3 regions of the Streptomyces sp. NPDC001415 genome follow, and region 2 is predicted to be linked to each of the others. Evidence: predicted binding sites of a transcription regulator. Region 2 holds the regulator's gene; each other region holds the start of a gene.
What was found. The regulator HrcA, encoded in region 2, represses chaperone genes, less so after heat shock. The targets are predictions, from matches to a motif close to TTNGCACTCNGNNNNNCNGAGTGCNAA.
Positions count from the first base shown of each region.

Region 1: the regulator HrcA is predicted to act here: its motif matches at 4,151-4,177, upstream of groL (chaperonin GroEL).
Region 3: the regulator HrcA is predicted to act here: its motif matches at 4,143-4,169, upstream of groES (co-chaperone GroES).

Region 1 is NZ_JBSFIE010000048.1:4,911-11,195, forward strand. It holds gene ACWC2B_RS35165 (alpha,alpha-trehalose-phosphate synthase (UDP-forming)) at 1-134, opposite strand, end outside; gene ACWC2B_RS35170 (glucosyl-3-phosphoglycerate synthase) at 208-1,155, opposite strand; SAM riboswitch class I at 1,292-1,446, shown strand; gene thrC (threonine synthase) at 1,464-2,750, shown strand; gene ACWC2B_RS35180 (MoaD/ThiS family protein) at 2,849-3,124, shown strand; gene ACWC2B_RS35185 (cold-shock protein) at 3,547-3,750, shown strand; gene groL (chaperonin GroEL) at 4,307-5,932, shown strand; gene ACWC2B_RS35195 (DUF4097 family beta strand repeat-containing protein) at 6,235-6,285, shown strand, end outside.
Region 2 is NZ_JBSFIE010000001.1:428,459-434,743, forward strand. It holds gene ACWC2B_RS01900 (16S rRNA (uracil(1498)-N(3))-methyltransferase) at 98-841, opposite strand; gene ACWC2B_RS01905 (nitronate monooxygenase) at 838-1,929, opposite strand; gene dnaJ (molecular chaperone DnaJ) at 2,061-3,200, opposite strand; gene hrcA (heat-inducible transcriptional repressor HrcA) at 3,201-4,220, opposite strand; gene ACWC2B_RS01920 (MBL fold metallo-hydrolase) at 4,376-5,098, shown strand; gene ACWC2B_RS01925 (DUF3097 domain-containing protein) at 5,184-6,002, shown strand.
Region 3 is NZ_JBSFIE010000010.1:169,394-175,678, reverse strand. It holds gene ACWC2B_RS16420 (FtsW/RodA/SpoVE family cell cycle protein) at 1-706, opposite strand, end outside; gene ACWC2B_RS16415 (LCP family protein) at 703-1,836, opposite strand; gene ACWC2B_RS16410 (sensor histidine kinase) at 2,050-3,357, opposite strand; gene ACWC2B_RS16405 (response regulator transcription factor) at 3,392-4,081, opposite strand; gene groES (co-chaperone GroES) at 4,315-4,623, shown strand; gene groL (chaperonin GroEL) at 4,760-6,285, shown strand, end outside.

The DNA.
Region 1 (6,285 bases), on a different contig from region 2:
CTCAGCCCGGAGACGAGCCCGCCCCCGCCCCGCTTGGATTCGAGGGACCCGTCCTCCTTCAGCGCGTACGAGACGGGGCCGCGATTCGACGCGACGAGTACCTGGGCCCTGGGGGCGGCGTGCGCGGTGACCATGTTGCGGAACCTAGCCCACCCCGCAACCCCTCAAACGCCCGTACGCCCGCCCCATGAGCGGGATCCGGCCGTCCTACGCGGCCCGGTGCACCGCGTACTCCTCGATGTCCCGCATCGGTGGCCGCTCCTCCGTGTCCACGGCGTACGTGCGCGGGACGAAGCCGTGCTCGCCGCGCTCGAACTGGGTGATCTCGGGCCGTACGAGATGGCCCCGGGACAGCCTCAGCTGCGCGGTGCGGTAGATCGCGGCGGCCATCCGGCCGAGCGCCTGCCCGTCCTGGTGGCGGTGCTTGCGCACGCCGACGTCGACCTGCGCCAGCGCGTCGAGCCCCACCGTGTGCAGCGCGTCGACGAGCAGCGCGAGCTCCACTCCGTACCCGACGGGGAAGGGCAGCCGCTCCAGGAGCGAGCGCCTGGCCGCGTACTCGCCGCCCAACGGCTGGACGATTCCGGCCAGTTGGGGCCAGTGCAGGTTGAGCAGCGGCCGCGCCACGAGCTCGGTGACCCGGCCGCCCTGGCCTGCGGAGTCCGCGAACGGGCGGTCGTACATCGCCTTGACGAAGTCCACGTCCGGGTCGGTCAGGAGCGGTCCGACGATCCCGGAGACGAACCCGGCATCGAAGTCCTTCAGGTCCGCGTCGATGAAGCACACGATGTCTCCGCTGGTCACGAGCAGCGAGCGCCACAGCACCTCGCCCTTGCCGGGCAGCGCCGGTATCCGCGGCAGGATCGCGTCCCGGTGGACGACCCGGGCGCCGGCCTTCGCCGCGACCTCGGCCGTACGGTCGCGGGAGCCGGAGTCGACGACCACGAGCTCGTCGACCAGGGGCACGGAAGCGGTCATCAGCTCGCGCCGGATCGCGGCCACGATGTCACCGACCGTGGCCTCCTCGTCGAGCGCCGGCAGTACGACACTGACGGTCGTACCCGTCCGCTGTTTCGCGGCCAGGATCCGCTCGATCGGCCGTTCCGCCGCGGACCAGGAACGCCTGCTCAGCCAGCGTTCCACCTCTTCCAGCACGTTTCCTGGCCTCCTCGTGTGATCCATCTCGCGGTTCGGACGACTATCTCAACCGTCCGGGGCTTCGGTTACAGTCTTGAACAACGCGGATGACCGTCGCATGTCGGGGGTCGTCATCACGCTGACAATCGAATACCGCTCATCCAGAGGGGCAGAGGGAAACGGCCCGTTGAAGCCCCGGCAACCCTCCAGTCGGTTCTCGTCGATCAAGCCGATCAAGACACGAGGCCACCGGCTAGGGAAGGTGCCAAATCCGTCTCATGGCGACGTTCGCCATGAGGAAGATGAGGAGAAAGGGCCTCCCCTCCATGTCTGCACAGACTGTTGAATCCCGCACCGCTGTCGATCTCGGTCCGGCGTCCGGGCTTTCCTGCCGCGAGTGCGGCCAGCGTTTCGAACTTGGCCCGATCTTCGCCTGCGAACTGTGTTTCGGACCGCTCGAAGTGGCTTATGACCTGCCGTTGGGCGACCCCGAGGCGCTGCGCAAGCAGATCGAGTCCGGCCCCGAGAACATCTGGCGTTACGCGCCGCTCCTTCCCGTCCCCGCCGACGTGGCCGACAAGCCGAACCTGAACCCGGGCTTCACCAAGCTCGTCAAGGCCGAGAACCTGGCGCGCGAGCTGGGCGTCGAGCCCGGCAAGCTGTTCGTCAAGGACGACTCCGGCAACCCGACGCACTCCTTCAAGGACCGTGTCGTCGCCCAGGCCCTTGAGGCCGCCCGCGCCTTCGGCTTCACCACGCTCTCCTGCTCCTCCACCGGAAACCTCGCGGGCGCGGTCGGCGCCGCCGCCGCGCGGGCCGGCTTCCGCTCCTGCGTGTTCATCCCGCACGACCTGGAGCAGGGCAAGGTCGTCATGGCCGCGGTGTACGGCGGCGAGCTCGTCGGCATCGAGGGCAACTACGACGACGTGAACCGCTTCTGCTCCGAGCTCATCGGCGACCCGCTCGGCGAGGGATGGGGCTTCGTCAACGTCAACCTGCGGCCGTACTACGGCGAGGGTTCCAAGACGCTGGCGTACGAGATCTGCGAGCAGCTCGGCTGGCAGCTGCCGGACCAGCTGGTCATCCCGATCGCGTCGGGCTCCCAGCTCACCAAGATCGACAAGGGTCTCCAGGAGCTGATCAAGCTCGGCCTGGTCGAGGACAAGCCGTACAAGATCTTCGGCGCGCAGGCCGAGGGCTGCTCCCCGGTGTCGACCGCCTTCAAGGCCGGGCACGACGTCGTACGCCCCCAGAAGCCGAACACCATCGCCAAGTCGCTCGCGATCGGCAACCCGGCGGACGGCCCGTACGTCCTGGACATCGCGCGCCGTACCGGCGGTGCGGTGGAGGACGTCGACGACGAGCAGATCGTCGACGCGATCAAGCTGCTCGCCCGCACCGAGGGCATCTTCGCGGAGACCGCGGGCGGTGTGACGGTCGGCGTCACCAAGAAGCTCATCGAGGCCGGTCTGCTCGACCCGTCGCTCACCACGGTCGTACTCAACACCGGCGACGGCCTCAAGACCCTGGACGCGGTGGCCGCCACGTCCCAGGCGACCGCGACCATCCGCCCGAGCCTGGACGCCTTCCGCGACGCGGGCCTCGCCCACTGAGCCACTGGCTCACGAGCGAACCGCGACGGGCCACGAGCGGGCCACGAGGCGGCCCCCGGCCCACTGGGCCACTGCCGAACGACTAGGAGCACCGAACCATGAGCGTGAACGTCCGCATCCCCACGATTCTCCGCACCTACACCGGCGGCAAGGCCGAGGTCCCCGCCGAGGGCGCCACCCTCGCCGAGGTCATCGCCGACCTGGAGAAGAACCACACCGGGATCGCCGCGCGCGTCCTGGACGACCAGGGCAAGCTGCGCCGCTTCGTCAACGTGTACGTCAACGACGACGACGTGCGCTTCGAGCAGGGCCTGCAGACGGCCACGCCCGAGGGCGCCGGCGTCTCGATCATCCCGGCGGTCGCGGGCGGCTGAACGGCCGCGCGCTTAACCCGAGTCGTACTCGGAGTTGCTCTTGAGTTGCCCCCTCCGCACGAGAAGCGGAGGGGGCAATTCAACATGGTTGAGCGGGGTACAGTTGGGGAAGCGCCTTCGCTTCGAGTGCCAAGTGCATATGAGAACGCGACAACATGAGGTCAAAGTGTGTGTGTCCTTTGTGCCTTAAGTGCGCTTTGCCCGGCCCGACTTGCCCCGGAATGTAGAATTCACGGCATTCCGCTCCCCGAGTGTGCCCGGAATTCTCGTCCGATTGACCTGTTGCAGAGGGCAGTTGGGCAGATACATTCAGCCGCGGTCGACGCGTTCCGGCGCACACCCTCTCCTGTCGGAGGGTGGAGGTCTGACCCGGGTCCGCGAAGTGTGGTCCCGTGCAAGGGCCAGTAATAGGGGAGTTAGGCATGGCTCAGGGCACCGTCAAGTGGTTCAACGCGGAGAAGGGGTACGGCTTCATCGCGGTCGACGGTGGTGCGGATGTTTTCGTCCACTACAGCGCGATCCAGATGGACGGTTACCGCACCCTTGAAGAAGGTCAGCGAGTCGAGTTCGAGATCTCGCAGGGCCAGAAGGGTCCGCAGGCGGACATGGTCAAGCTCGCCGTCTGATCTCGGCGCGATCGGCCACCGACGCACTCACGCATGAAGGGGGCTGCCCAAAAGGGTGGCCCCCTTCACGCGTTCCTGCGTCCCCCGTGGTGCGGCCCGGTGGGTCCTGCTGGGGCTCCGCCCCGGACCGCGTTCGCGCCTGAAGGGCGCTCGTCCTCAAACCCCCCCAAGGCCTTAAGGGCCAGGGGGGACCCCCATGACGGGCTAGGCATGCGCCCGGCTGGCATCGGCCCTGCTTAGGGGCGCGGGGCTGTGACATGTGCGATTCCGTCGCGATGGGGGTCCCCCCTGTTCATGGGGGGTCCCCGCCGGTCCCGGGGCCGGCGCGAGGGGGTCGGCAGAGGGCCCGGGTTCACGAGACTCGCTTGCACTCGCAGGTGCCGAGTGCTAATCATTGGGCTTAGCACTCTCCCAGTGAGAGTGACAGAACTTGGATCGGGTCAGTGAGGCCCGCAGACCGCGTGGGGCAAGGAACCACAAGGGCTGCAGGCCGTCCGTCGCGGGCGCGGGCACGATCCACGAAGAACGCCACCCCTGTCCGGGAGGACCACTTCACATGGCCAAGATCATCGCGTTCGACGAGGAGGCACGGCGCGGTCTCGAGCGCGGGATGAACCAGCTCGCCGACGCCGTCAAGGTCACCCTCGGCCCCAAGGGCCGTAACGTCGTCCTCGAGAAGAAGTGGGGCGCCCCCACGATCACCAACGATGGTGTTTCCATCGCCAAGGAGATCGAGCTTGAGGACCCGTACGAGAAGATCGGCGCCGAGCTGGTCAAGGAAGTCGCCAAGAAGACGGACGACGTCGCCGGTGACGGTACGACCACCGCGACCGTCCTGGCCCAGGCCCTGGTGCGCGAGGGTCTGCGCAACGTGGCCGCCGGCGCCAACCCGATGGCCCTGAAGCGCGGCATCGAGAAGGCCGTCGAGGCCGTCTCCGCCGCCCTCCTGGAGCAGGCCAAGGATGTCGAGACCAAGGAGCAGATCGCTTCTACGGCCTCCATCTCCGCCGCCGACACCCAGATCGGCGAGCTCATCGCCGAGGCCATGGACAAGGTCGGCAAGGAAGGCGTCATCACCGTCGAGGAGTCGCAGACCTTCGGTCTTGAGCTTGAGCTCACCGAGGGCATGCGCTTCGACAAGGGCTACATCTCGGCGTACTTCGCCACCGACATGGAGCGTATGGAGGCGTCGCTCGACGACCCGTACATCCTGATCGTCAACTCGAAGATCAGCTCGGTCAAGGACCTGCTGCCGCTCCTTGAGAAGGTCATGCAGTCCGGCAAGCCGCTGCTGATCATCGCCGAGGACGTCGAGGGCGAGGCCCTGTCGACCCTGGTCGTCAACAAGATCCGTGGCACGTTCAAGTCCGTCGCCGTCAAGGCCCCGGGCTTCGGCGACCGCCGCAAGGCCATGCTCGGTGACATCGCCATCCTCACGGGCGGCACGGTCATCTCCGAGGAGGTCGGCCTCAAGCTGGAGAACGCCGGTCTCGACCTGCTCGGCCGCGCCCGCAAGGTCGTCATCACCAAGGACGAGACGACGATCGTCGACGGTGCCGGTGACAGCGACCAGGTCCAGGGCCGCGTCAACCAGATCCGCGCCGAGATCGAGAACTCGGACAGCGACTACGACCGCGAGAAGCTGCAGGAGCGCCTGGCGAAGCTCGCCGGTGGTGTTGCGGTCATCAAGGCCGGTGCCGCGACCGAGGTCGAGCTCAAGGAGCGCAAGCACCGCATCGAGGACGCCGTTCGCAACGCGAAGGCGGCCGTCGAGGAGGGCATCGTCGCCGGTGGTGGCGTGGCCCTGCTCCAGGCCTCCGCGGTGTTCGAGAAGCTTGAGCTCGAAGGTGACGAGGCGACCGGCGCCAACGCCGTGAAGCTCGCCCTTGAGGCCCCGCTGAAGCAGATCGCCGTCAACGGTGGTCTCGAAGGCGGCGTCGTCGTGGAGAAGGTGCGCAACCTGGCCGTCGGCCACGGTCTGAACGCCGCCACGGGCGAGTACGTCGACATGATCGCCGAGGGCATCATCGACCCGGCGAAGGTCACCCGTTCCGCGCTGCAGAACGCCGCCTCCATCGCGGCGCTCTTCCTCACCACCGAGGCCGTCATCGCCGACAAGCCGGAGAAGGCCGCGGCTGGCGGCGCTCCGGGCGGCATGCCGGGCGGTGACATGGACTTCTGAGCCCCGGCTCGGTAGCTCCTGGCAGTACTGGCTGTATTGGCTGTACTGGCTATACGTCGAGGGCGGCATCCCCATCACGGGGGTGCCGCCCTCGGGCGTTTCCCGGTTCCGGGTCTTCGGGTTCCGAACCCGGGGGTACGGAACGGGTTCGGGAAAACCGAACGTCGAAGGTAGTGCTGGCTCCATGGTGCGGGACCTGCGGGCCGGGCAGAATTTATGATCAGAAGGGGCCGGGAGACCGCCTCAACTGGCAAGCGACTACAAGCGTTTAGCAGCAACTGGCACACACTCGGGGGAATTGCATGCGCACCACACGACTGCGGATCCGCACCATCGCGGCCGTGAGCCTCACC
Region 2 (6,285 bases):
CGCGGCCCCGGGTTCGGTAGACCCCTTGCGGCCATCCGCTCGCCTTTTGGTGTGTCCCGGCCAGGGATCGAGTCACCCGCCGCCGGACGCGGGCCGGTCAGGACCAGCGCCCGGTCCGGGCCATCAGCACCGCCGCCGCCACCGTCCCCGCCGTCGACGTGCGCAGCACGCTGCTTCCCAGCCGGTACGGCTTCGCGCCCGCCGCGGCGAACGTGACCAGTTCCTCGGGCGAGACGCCGCCCTCCGGGCCGACCACCAGGACGATCTCGCCCCGGGTGGGGAGGTCGGCCGTGGCCAGGGCGGCCGAGGCGGCGGCCCTGTCCTCGTGCAGGACCATCGCCAGGTCCGCCTCCGCGAGGAGCGCCGCGACCTGCTTCGTCGTCATCGCCTCCCGGACGTCCGGGAAGCGCACCCGGCGGGACTGCTTGCCCGCCTCCCGGGCCGTACTGCGCCATTTCGCAAGGGACTTGAGGCCGCGCTCGCCCTTCCACTGGGTGATGCAGCGCCCGGCCTGCCACGGCACGATCGCGTCGACGCCGGTCTCGGTCATCGTCTCCACGGCGACCTCGCCCCGGTCGCCCTTGGGCAGCGCCTGCACCACGGTGATCCGTACCGCGGGCTCCTCCTCGGTCGCGTACGCCGTGACGCGTACGACCAGGCGGTCCTTGCCCTCGGCCGCGACGACCACGGCGTCCGCCCGGTTCCCGGCGCCGTCGGTCAGGGTCACTTCCTCGTCCGCGTGCAGCCGTTTGACGGAGACGGCGTGCCGGCCCTCCGCCCCGTCCAGGACGAACTCGCCGCCGACCGGCACCTTGTCGACAACGAAGACCGGGGCGGTCATGACTCACTCCTCATGTTTCTCAGGTTCTGCAGTGTCTGGGTCAACTCCGCTGCCGCGTCGTCGAGTTCGGCCGCCAGGACTTCGACGAGCCGCCCCGCCGGGAGCTCCCGGGCGAGGCGGTGGCCCTGGCCCGCCCAGAGCGCCATGCCCTGGGGGTCACCGGCCCCGGCCGCGGCCTTGCGCAGGCCCGCGGTGAGCTGGTGCACCTGGGGGTAGGCGGCGGGGGCGTACGGCCCGTGCTCCCGCATGAAACGGTTCACCAGGCCCCGCGCGGGCCGCCCGGAGAACGCCCGCGTCAACTCCGTACGCACGAAGAGCGGGTTGGTCAGGGCCTGCTTGTGCAGCACGTTCGCGCCCGACTCCGGGCACACCAGGAACGCCGTGCCCAGCTGTGCCGCGTCCGCGCCCGCCGCGAGCACCGCCGCGATCTGCGCGCCGCGCATCAGGCCGCCCGCCGCGACGATCGGCAGCTGGACCGTCTCCCGGACGAGCCCGATCAGCGTGAGCAGCCCGATGCCGTCCCCGCCGGCCTGCGGATCGTCCCGGTGGGTGCCCTGATGGCCGCCCGCCTCGACGCCCTGCACACACACCGCGTCGGCCCCCGCCCACTGCGCGGCCTGTGCCTCCTGGGGGGTGGTCACGGTGACAATCGTGTACGTACCGACCTTCGCGAAGGCGTCGAACACCGGGCGCTCGGGGCAGCCGAAGGTGAACGAGACCACGGGCACCGGGTCCTCGCGCAGGATCGCCAGCTTGGCCTCGTAGTTGTCGTCGCCCCCGCCGTCGGCGTCGCCGAGCGCGGTCTCGTACCAGGACGCCTCGCCGGCCAGTTGGTGGCGGTAGACCTCGATGGCGGCGGGGTCGGTGTGCGGGTCCTGCGGCAGGAACAGGTTGACTCCGAAGGGCTGGTTCGTCAGCCCCCGCAGCTGCTTGATCTCCTGGTACATGCCGTCGGCGGTCTTGTACCCGGCGGCCAGGAACCCGAGCCCTCCGGCCTCGGAGACGGCCGCGGCCAGCGCCGGACCGGAGGCGCCGCCCGCCATGGGCGCCTGCACGATCGGATACCGGCAGAGATCGGTCAAAGCCATGCCCGCATCGTGCCACGCTGTTGCTCTCGCACCGAATCGCCTGTTCCTCCCGGGGTGGGTGACCCTGGCCACCCTGCTCCCAGAACAGAAAAAAGGGGGCTACGGGTCAACCCGTAGCCCCCTCCCAGAACTCAGCGCCCGTTGAACGCGTCCTTCAGGCGGGAGAACAGGCCCTGCTGGCCCGGCTGGAACTGGCCCGTGGGGCGTTCCTCTCCGCGGAGTTTGGCCAGCTGGCGCAGCAGGTCCTCCTGCGCGGGGTCCAGCTTGCTCGGGGTCAGGACCTCGACGTGCACGATGAGGTCACCGCGGCCGCCGCCGCGCAGATGCGTGATGCCGCGGCCGTGCAGCGGGATGGACTGGCCGGACTGGGTGCCCGGGCGGATGTCCACCTCCTCCATGCCGTCGAGCGTCTGGAGCGGCACCTTCGTGCCGAGCGACGCCGCCGTCATGGGGATGGTGACCGTGCAGTGCAGATCGTCGCCGCGGCGCTGGAACACGTCGTGCGCCAGCTCGTGGATCTCCACGTACAGGTCGCCGGCGGGGCCGCCGCCGGGGCCGACCTCGCCCTCGCCCGCGAGCTGGATCCGGGTGCCGTTGTCGACACCGGCCGGGATCTTCACCGTGAGGGTGCGCCGCGAGCGGATGCGCCCGTCGCCCGCGCACTCCGGGCACGGGGTGGGGACCACGGTGCCGAAGCCCTGGCACTGGGGGCAGGGCCGCGACGTCATGACCTGGCCCAGGAAGGACCGGGTGACCTGGGACACCTCGCCGCGGCCGCGGCACATGTCACAGGTCTGCGCGGAGGTGCCGGGGGCCGCGCCCTCGCCCGAACAGGTCGTACACACCACGGCGGTGTCGACCTGGATCTCCTTGGTGGTGCCGAAGGCCGCCTCGTTGAGGTCGATCTCCAGGCGGATCATGGCGTCCTGGCCACGGCGGGTCCGCGAGCGCGGGCCGCGCTGCGAGGCCGTGCCGAAGAAGGCGTCCATGATGTCCGAGAAGTTGCCGAAGCCGCCCGCGCCGAAGCCGCCGGCCCCGCCTCCGCCGCCCGACGACGACAGCGGGTCCCCGCCGAGGTCGTACACCTGCTTCTTCTGCGGGTCCGACAACACCTCGTACGCGGCGTTGATCTCCTTGAAGCGCTCCTGCGTCTTCGGGTCCGGATTCACATCCGGGTGGAGTTCGCGTGCGAGGCGCCGGAACGCCTTCTTGATCTCGTCCTGTGATGCGTCGCGGCGCACGCCGAGTACGGCGTAGTAGTCCGTGGCCACTTACGACTCCGCCAGGATCTGTCCGACGTAACGTGCCACTGCGCGTACCGCTCCCATCGTTCCGGGGTAATCCATGCGGGTCGGTCCGACCACGCCGAGTTTGGCGACCGCCTCGCCGCCGGAACCGTAGCCGACCGATACGACGGACGTGGAGTTCAGTCCCTCATGGGCGTTGTTCTCGTGCCCGATGCGTACGGTCATGCCCGATTCCTTGGCCTCGCCGAGCAGCTTGAGGAGCACGACCTGCTCCTCCAGCGCCTCCAGCACCGGCCTGATGGTCAGCGGGAAGTCGTGTCCGAAGCGGGTGAGATTGGCGGTTCCGCCGATCATCAGCCGCTCCTCGGTCTCTTCGACCAGGGTTTCGAGGAGGGTGGCGAGGACCGTCGAAACGGTTCCTCGGTCCTCCGGTTCAAAGGACTCCGGCAGGTCCTGCACCAGCTGCGGCACGTCCGCGAAGCGGCGCCCCACCACCCGTGCGTTGAGCCGGGCCCGCAGGTCCGCGAGGGAGGCCTCGCCGAACGGCGCCGGGCAGTCGACCATGCGCTGCTCGACGCGCCCGGTGTCGGTGATCAGCACCAGCATCAGCCGGGCCGCGGCGAGTGAGAGAAGCTCCACATGCCGCACCGTGGACCGGGTCAGCGACGGGTACTGGACGACCGCCACCTGCCGGGTCAGCTGCGCGAGCAGCCGCACCGTACGGGCCACGACGTCGTCCAGGTCGACCGCGCTGTCCAGGAAGTTCTGGATCGCGCGGCGCTCCGGCGACGACAGGGGCTTGACGCCCGCGAGCCGGTCGACGAAGAGCCGGTATCCCTTGTCGGTCGGGATCCGGCCGGCGCTGGTGTGGGGCTGGGCGATGAACCCCTCCTCCTCCAGGACGGCCATGTCGTTGCGCACGGTCGCCGGGGACACGCCAAGGGCATGCCGCTCGGTCAGGGCCTTGGACCCCACCGGCTCCTCGGTGCCGACATAGTCCTGGACGATGGCGCGCAGCACTTCAAGCCTGCGTTCACTGAGCATCGCGCACACCTCCAGCTCTCGTCCGTTTGGCACTCACTGTGTTCGAGTGCCAGCAATCCCCCGGCCAGTGTACGGCCGACCGGTACGCCCCTAGCAAGGGCGGCCGACCACGCTACCGTGCGGCGTCGCCGGTCGATTGCGGATAGCGTCGCGTCATGGACGTCAGTTGGGAAGAGTTCGGCTGGGAGCGCCTTGGTGACGGGGTCGGGCGCAGGCGCCTGCCGGTCTGGGACGCCACGGCCGGGCTGATCGCCGGGGAGAGCTCGCTCCTCTTGTACGACACCGGTGCGACGCTCCGCGAGGGCGCCGAACTCCGGGCGCAGGCGGAGGCCCTCTTCGGCCGCCGTGTGACCCACATCGCGCTCAGCCACCCCCACTTCGACCACGTTCTGGGCACGGCCGCGTTCTCCGGCGCCGAGGTGTACGGCGCGGTCGGCATCGAGCGTGCCCTGGTCCGCGAGGAGGTGCGCGACTCCGCCGCCCAACAGGGCGTGTCCGCCGAGGACGCCGCCGAGGCGGCCGACCTGCTTGTCGTGCCGCACCACGCGGTGTGCGGCGAGTGGACGCTGGACCTGGGCGGCCGCCAGGTGCTGCTCGCCAACGTCGGCCCGGGTCACAGCGGCCACGACCTCGCTGTCCTCGTCCCCGCGACCGGCGACTCGCCGGAGATCGTCTTCTGCGGCGACCTGGTCGAGGAGTCGGGCGAGCCGCAGGCGGGCGACGACGCGGTGACCTCACGCTGGCCGGCCGCCCTGGACCGGCTGCTCTCGCTGGGCGGCGAGGACGCGGTGTACGTGCCGGGGCACGGGGCGGTGGTGGACGCGGCGTTCGTACGGGCCCAGCGGGATCAACTCGCGGTGCGGTTCGGGGTGTTGTAGGCCGGGCCGCCCTGATCCGGCCCCCGCCACGCCACATCTGCGGGGGCCGCCCCCTCCGCCCCCGACCACCCCGAATAATGGCCCCATGCGTAGCTACAGCCCCGATCTCACCCCGCCCTGGAAGAAGAAGCAGGCGCCCGTGCCCGAGGTGCCTGCCGAGACCGACCTCGTCGTCGAGGAGGCCTCCACCGGATTCTGCGGAGCCGTGATCCGCTGCGAGAAGACGGCCGAGGGGCCGACGGTCACCCTGGAGGACCGCTTCGGCAAGCACCGCGTCTTCCCGCTCGCACCCCGCGGCTTCCTCCTGGAGGGCAAGGTCGTCACCCTCGTACGCCCCTCCGCGTCCGCCCCCGTACGCCCGGCCCGTACCGCTTCCGGATCGCTGGCCGTGCCGGGGGCGCGGGCCCGGGTCGCCCGGACCGGGCGGATCTATGTCGAGGGGCGCCACGACGCGGAGCTCGTGGAACGGGTCTGGGGGGACGACCTCCGGATCGAGGGCGTGGTCGTCGAGTACCTGGAGGGCATCGACGACCTGCCGGCGATCGTCGCCGAGTTCGCACCCGGGCCGGACGCACGGCTGGGGGTTCTGGTGGACCACCTGGTCCCGGGCTCGAAGGAGTCCCGCATCGCGGCGTCCGTGACGCATCCGGATGTGCTGGTGGTGGGGCATCCGTACATCGACGTGTGGGAGGCCGTGAAACCGGCGTCCGTGGGGATCGGGGAGTGGCCGGTCGTGCCGCGTGGGCAGGACTGGAAGACGGGGGTGTGCCGGGCGTTGGGGTGGCCCGAGAACACGGGGGCCGCTTGGCAGCGGATCCTGTCGGGGGTGCGGTCGTACAAGGACCTGGATCCGTCGCTGCTGGGGTCGGTGGAGCGCCTGATCGACTTCGTGACTGCGCCGTAGCCCTCCGGGGGGGGTGCTGGGTACCGGGGCTGGGCAGGATGCACCGGGGCTCCGCCCCAGACCCCGTCGCGCCTGAAGGGCGCTCGTCCTCAAACTCCCCCAAGGCCTTAAGGGCCAGGGGGGACCCCCGTGACAGGCTGGAGGTGCCCGTACCCGGTGCTGTCAGGGGCGCGGGGAACTGCGCGACCAGCCACCCACGGCCCGAGGCCGAAGACGGGTTTAAGGGGCGCGGGGAACTGCGCGAGCAACCCGGCACGGTCCGCGCCCGAAAGGCGGCCCCTTA
Region 3 (6,285 bases), on a different contig from region 2:
GGTCGCGCTCGAAGACCAGGACGAGCAGGCTCACCACCCAGATGGTCAGGATCGGCGCGAGCTGGCGGCCGGGCGGCAGCCGGACCCCGAGCACCTTGCGGCCGGTGAGCGCGAGCGAGTCCTTGTGGACGACGAGATAGCCCGCGAAGAACACCGCGATCATGATCTTGACGAACTCGCCGGGCTGCAGCGAGAACGAGCCGACGAAGATCCAGCGCTTGGCGCCGTAGGTGTCGCCGGGGAAGAACGCCGGGGCCATGAGCAGCACCAGCGCCGTGGCCATGCAGAGGTAGATGTAGCGCTGGAGGCGGCGGTGGTCGCGCAGCACGGCCAGGGCGGCGAGCGCGACCGCGAAGCCGATGACCGTCCAGACGAGCTGGCCCGACGCGGTCGCCTCCGCCTTGAACTTGTGCGCGTACGTGGGATCGAGCCGGTACAGCAGCACCAGGCCGAGGCCCGACAGGAGCAGGGCGAGCGGCAGGATCAGAGGGTCGGCGTACGCGGCGTACCGGCGCACCGTGAGATGCCCGGCGAGCGCGATCAGCGTCATGCAGGCAGCGAACTCATAGGTGGCGCGCGGGAGTTGACCCGTCATGGCCATCGCGGCCGCCGCGTGGCCGAACGTGGTCACGGCGACGACGAGCAGCAGGAGCAGCGCCTCCGAGCGCCGGCGCCGAGCCGCGACGGGCCCGACGGTCCGGCTCAGTCGACGCACGGGATGCCGCCGCCGTCGATGACCGGACCGGTCGGCGCGGTCGGCGCCTTGCTCGAACCCGGCGCCGGGGAGCCCTCGGGCGCGCTGGGCGGGGTCGAGCGCACGGGGCTGATGCCCTCCGCGACCAGCCGCTTGATCTTCGCCGGGTCGACGATGTTGACGTCCTCGCCCCGGTGCTTGGCGAACCGCTCGATCGGCAGGGTCGTGAACTCGACGTTGCCGCCCGAGAGGTTCTTGGCCTGCTTGATGAACGACATCAGGTCCCAGCCCTTGTCGGTGACGAGGTCCTGCTTGGCCACATTCAGCAGGTTCAGCAGCCGGACCGGGTCGGTGAAGGTGCCCACCGAGTCGAGCTTGTGCGCCGCCGAGGCGAGGAACGCCTGCTGGCGGCGCGTACGGTCCAGGTCGCCGCCGTCGAGGCCGTGCCGCTGCCGCACGAACGCGAGGGACTGCTGCCCGTTCAGGGTCTGCTTCCCGGCCGGGAAGTCGGCGCCCGAGTACTTGTCCTTCACGGGCTTCTTCAGGCAGACCGTCACCCCGTCCAGGGCGTCGGCCAGGTGGTAGAACCCGGCGAGATTCACCTCGGCGAAGTGGTCGATGGGCACCCCGAGGAAGCCGCGCACGGTCTCGATCTCGGCCCGGCGGCCCGCCTCGCGGCCCGCCGTCTCCAGCTTCCCCTTGTCGGTCACGCCCTGCGCGGCCAGCTTCTCCTCGGTGCGGGCCTTCTCCAGGCCGTACGCCTTCTTGATCTTGTCCTGGCCGTGGCCCGCTATGTCGACCAGGTCGTCGCGGGGCACCGAGAACGCCTTCGCCCTGCTGCCGTCGGCCGGCACGTGCAGCAGGATCAGGGTGTTGGTGTTGTAGCCGCCGATGTCGGAACTGCCCGCGTGCAACTTGTCGAGTACCTCGGGCGGCAGGTCGTCGCCGTTCTGGTCCTTGCGGCTGTCCAGGCCCATCAGCAGGATGTTGGTGTCCCCGCCGACGGACTTGGGCGCGTTGTCGCCGAGCGCGTGCGAGGTGCCGACGCTGCCGGCCAGATCGCGGTAGAGGTACCAGCCGCCGGCCAGCGCGCACAGCACCAGGACGACGGCGGCGACGGCGAGCGTACGCACCAGGCGCATCGGGCCGGAACGCTTACGGCGGCGGTTGATGCGACTGGTGTGACTGGTGCGACCGGGGTGACTGATTCGGCTGGTTCGACTGCGGCTCATTCGACGGTGGCTCACGCCGACCGATGCTGCGGCACCAGCGCTGAAGGAAACCTGAGAGTCCTGAAGACGCCTTCAGAACCGCCGGGCCCCCAACGGCTTCAGCACCCCGGCTTCCCCACGGCTTCAGAACCGCCCCGGCAGCCGCACCGTGAACGTCGCGCCCGGACCCGCCCCCACCGACAGCTCTCCACCGTGCGCCCGGGCGATCGCGCGGGCGATCGCGAGCCCGAGCCCGGTGCCGCCGCTCTCCCTGGCGCGGGCGGCGTCGAGGCGTACGAAGCGCTCGAAGATCCGGGACCGGTCGGCGGCCGGGATGCCGGGCCCGTCGTCAGCGACTTCGAGGACGGCGTCGTTCCCGTCCCGGTCGGCCCGCACCCGTACCGCGGTACGGGCGTGCCGCACCGCGTTGTCGACGAGGTTGGCCAGCATCCGCTCCAGCTGCGCCGGGTCGCCGCGCACCGGCACGGGAGCGTCCGCGGCCAGCTCGACCGGGACCCGGGCGGCCCGCCGGCGCGCGGTGTCCTCGGCCGCGAGCAGCGTCAGGTCGACCGGCTCGGCCAGGGGCTGCGGGTGGGCGTCGAGGCGGGCCAGGAGGAGCAGGTCGGCGGCGATCCGCTGAAGCCGCTCGGTGTCGTCGAGGGCGGCCCGCACCGACGCCAAGTCCGGTGCGGCGAGGGCGACTTCGAGCCGGGACCGGACCGCGGCGATCGGGTTGCGCAGCTCGTGCGAGGCATCGGCGACGAACTCGCGCTGGCGGACGTGGGCCTGTTCGAGCCGGTCCAGGGTGGCGTTCACGGTCCGGGCGAGCAGCGCGATCTCGTCGGCGCCGCCGGGGTCGGGGACCCGCCGATCCAGTTCGCTGGAGCTGACCTCGGCCAGCTCGGTGCGGATCGAGGTCACCGGGCGCAGGGCGAGCCCGGTGCCGGCCCAGGCGATGGCGGCGGCGAGCGCGATCAGCGGCGGGGCGCTGGCGAGCAGCGCCCACCCGATGGCGCCGGTCGCGTCGTCGACGTCGCTGAGTACGGTCATCCCGTACACGTAGCTCGCGGGGCCGCCGGGGAGCTGGGCGCGTACGACGACGGCGACCTCGTGGCGGCCCGCGTCGTTCAGGAGCCGGGAGGCCGAGTCCTGGCCGTCCGGCGGGCGCAGCCCGGCCAACTCCTCGGCGGCGCCGGTCTCCTGGCTCGCGGCGGTGACCCGGCCCGCCTCGTCGAGCACGACGACGAGGTCGACGCCGTCGTCCGGCGGCGGCAGCTGCGCGCGTACGGTCCCGGTGTCGACCTGGGCCGCGACCTTGCGGGCGGCCAGTTCGGTGCGGCCTGTGGTGTTGTCCAGGAGGTTGGAGCGCAGCACGATGTAGAGCCAGATCCCGCCCGCGGCGAGCAGCAGCGCCATCGCGAGGGCGGCGGCCCCGGCGACCTTTCCCCGCACGGTCCTGGGCAGGAACCGTCGCGTCCTCGGCGACTCAGCCCCCATCGGGCGCCATCCGGTAGCCCACCCCGTGCACGGTCAGGATCGATCGACGACCGAACGGAGAATCGATCTTCTTCCTGAGCGAAGAGACATAGACCTCGACGATGTTCGGGTCGATCCCGCCGTCCGGTCCCGCGGCGGTGTCCCAGACCTCGTCCAGGATGTGCTGCTTGGAGACGGCCCGGCCCGGCTCGGCCATCAGGCAGGCAAGGACCGCCAGTTCGCGGGCGGTCAGCTCGATCTCGGACTCGCCGCGCCGGCAGCGCCGGGCGGCCGGGTCGAGAGTGAGGTCGCCGGCCTGGAGCGGGCCCGGGCGCGCGGCCCCGGCCCGGCGGCCGAGCGCGCGGAGCCGGGCGAGCAGCACCACGAACGAGAAGGGCTTGGTCAGATAGTCGTCGGCGCCCGAGTCGAGCCCGTCGGCCTCGTCGTACTCGCCGTCCTTGGCGGTCAGCATCAGGACAGGAGTGAGGTCGCCGAGCCGCCGCATCCGGCGGCAGATCTCGTAGCCGCTGAGCCCCGGCAGCATCAGGTCGAGCACGATCGCGTCGTACCCGCCGGTGAGCGCGAGGTCGAGCCCGCGGTGGCCGTCGTGCGCGAGGTCGACCCAGTGCCCCTCGGCGGAGATGCCCCGACGCAGCGAGTCGGCGAGCCCGGTTTCGTCCTCGACGACCAGAATGCGCATGCCGTCCAGGGTCACACAGGTGGTCAGAAGCCCGGGAAGCATCCGCCGCGGCGGTGGCAGATTGGCACTCCGCTTGACCGAGTGCTAATCACCGTCCTAGTCTCGCTTCTGGCACTCCCCACCGGAGAGTGCCAAGTAGCGACGGGCAGGTCCGGCACCCGCGACGACGGATCCACCTGGTCGCCACCCCTGACAGTTAACCCCGTGAGATCTCCGAAGGGGGAGACCGGATCGTGACGACCGCCAGCTCCAAGGTTGCCATCAAGCCGCTTGAGGACCGCATTGTGGTCCAGCCGCTCGACGCCGAGCAGACCACGGCCTCCGGCCTGGTCATTCCGGACACCGCCAAGGAGAAGCCCCAGGAGGGCGTCGTCCTGGCCGTGGGTCCGGGCCGCTTCGAGAACGGCGAGCGTCTGCCGCTCGACGTCAGCACCGGCGACATCGTGCTGTACAGCAAGTACGGCGGCACCGAGGTGAAGTACAACGGCGAGGAGTACCTCGTCCTCTCGGCCCGCGACGTGCTCGCGATCATCGAGAAGTAATTCACCGAAGTACGCGAGTACTTCGACTTCGAAGCGAATGCTTTGAAAGCTGCGCCCCTGGTCACCCCGCTGATTGCCGGGCGGCGAGGGGCGCAGTGTCATTAACCCGAGTTTTCGAGAGGGCTGAACCGCTCCCATGGCGAAGATCCTGAAGTTCGACGAGGACGCCCGTCGCGCCCTTGAGCGCGGCGTCAACAAGCTTGCCGACACCGTCAAGGTGACGATCGGCCCCAAGGGCCGCAACGTCGTCATCGACAAGAAGTTCGGCGCCCCCACCATCACCAACGACGGTGTCACCATCGCGCGCGAGGTCGAGCTCGACGACCCGTACGAGAACCTGGGCGCCCAGCTCGTCAAGGAGGTGGCGACCAAGACCAACGACATCGCGGGTGACGGCACCACCACCGCGACCGTGCTGGCCCAGGCGCTGGTCCGCGAGGGTCTGCGCAACGTCGCCGCCGGCGCCTCCCCGGCCGCCCTGAAGAAGGGCATCGACGCCGCGGTCAAGGCCGTCTCCGACGAGCTCCTCGCGACCGCCCGTCCGATCGAGGACAAGACCGACATCGCCGCCGTCGCCGCGCTGTCCGCCCAGGACAAGCAGATCGGCGAGCTCATCGCCGAGGCCATGGACAAGGTCGGCAAGGACGGTGTCATCACCGTCGAGGAGTCCAACACCTTCGGTGTGGAGCTTGAGTTCACCGAGGGCATGGCCTTCGACAAGGGCTACCTCTCGCACTACATGGTCACCGACCAGGAGCGTATGGAGGCCGTCCTCGACGACCCGTACATCCTGATCAACCAGGGCAAGATCTCCTCGATCCAGGACCTGCTGCCGCTCCTGGAGAAGGTCATCCAGGCCGGCGCCTCCAAGCCGCTCCTGATCATCGCCGAGGACGTCGAGGGCGAGGCGCTCTCCACCCTGGTCGTCAACAAGATCCGCGGCACGTTCAACGCCGTGGCCGTCAAGGCCCCGGGCTTCGGCGACCGCCGCAAGGCCATGCTGCAGGACATCGCCACCCTCACCGGTGCGACCGTCATCGCCGAAGAGGTCGGCCTCAAGCTCGACCAGGCCGGTCTTGAGGTGCTCGGCACCGCGCGCCGCGTCACCATCACCAAGGACGACACCACGATCGTCGACGGCGGCGGCAACAGCGCCGACGTCGAGGGCCGCGTCAACCAGATCAAGGCCGAGATCGAGGCCACGGACTCCGACTGGGACCGCGAGAAGCTCCAGGAGCGCCTCGCGAAGCTGGCCGGCGGCGTGTGCGTGATCAAGGTCGGTGCCGCCACCGAGGTCGAGCTCAAGGAGCGCAAGCACCGTCTGGAGGACGCCATCTCCGCGACCCGCGCCGCGGTCGAGGAGGGCATCGTCTCCGGTGGTGGCTCCGCCCTGGTGCACGCCGCCAAGGTCCTGGAGGGCAACCTCGACAAGACCGGCGACGAGGCCACCGGTGTCGCGGTCGTCCGCCGCGCCGTCGTCGAGCCGCTGCGCTGGATCGCCGAGAACGCCGGCCTTGAGGGCTACGTCATCACCTCCAAGGTGGGCGAGCTCGACAAGGGCTTCGGCTTCAACGCCGCCACCGGCGAGTACGGCGACCTGGTCAAGGCCGGCGTCATCGACCCGGTCAAGGTCACCCGCTCCGCCCTGGAGAACGCCGCCTC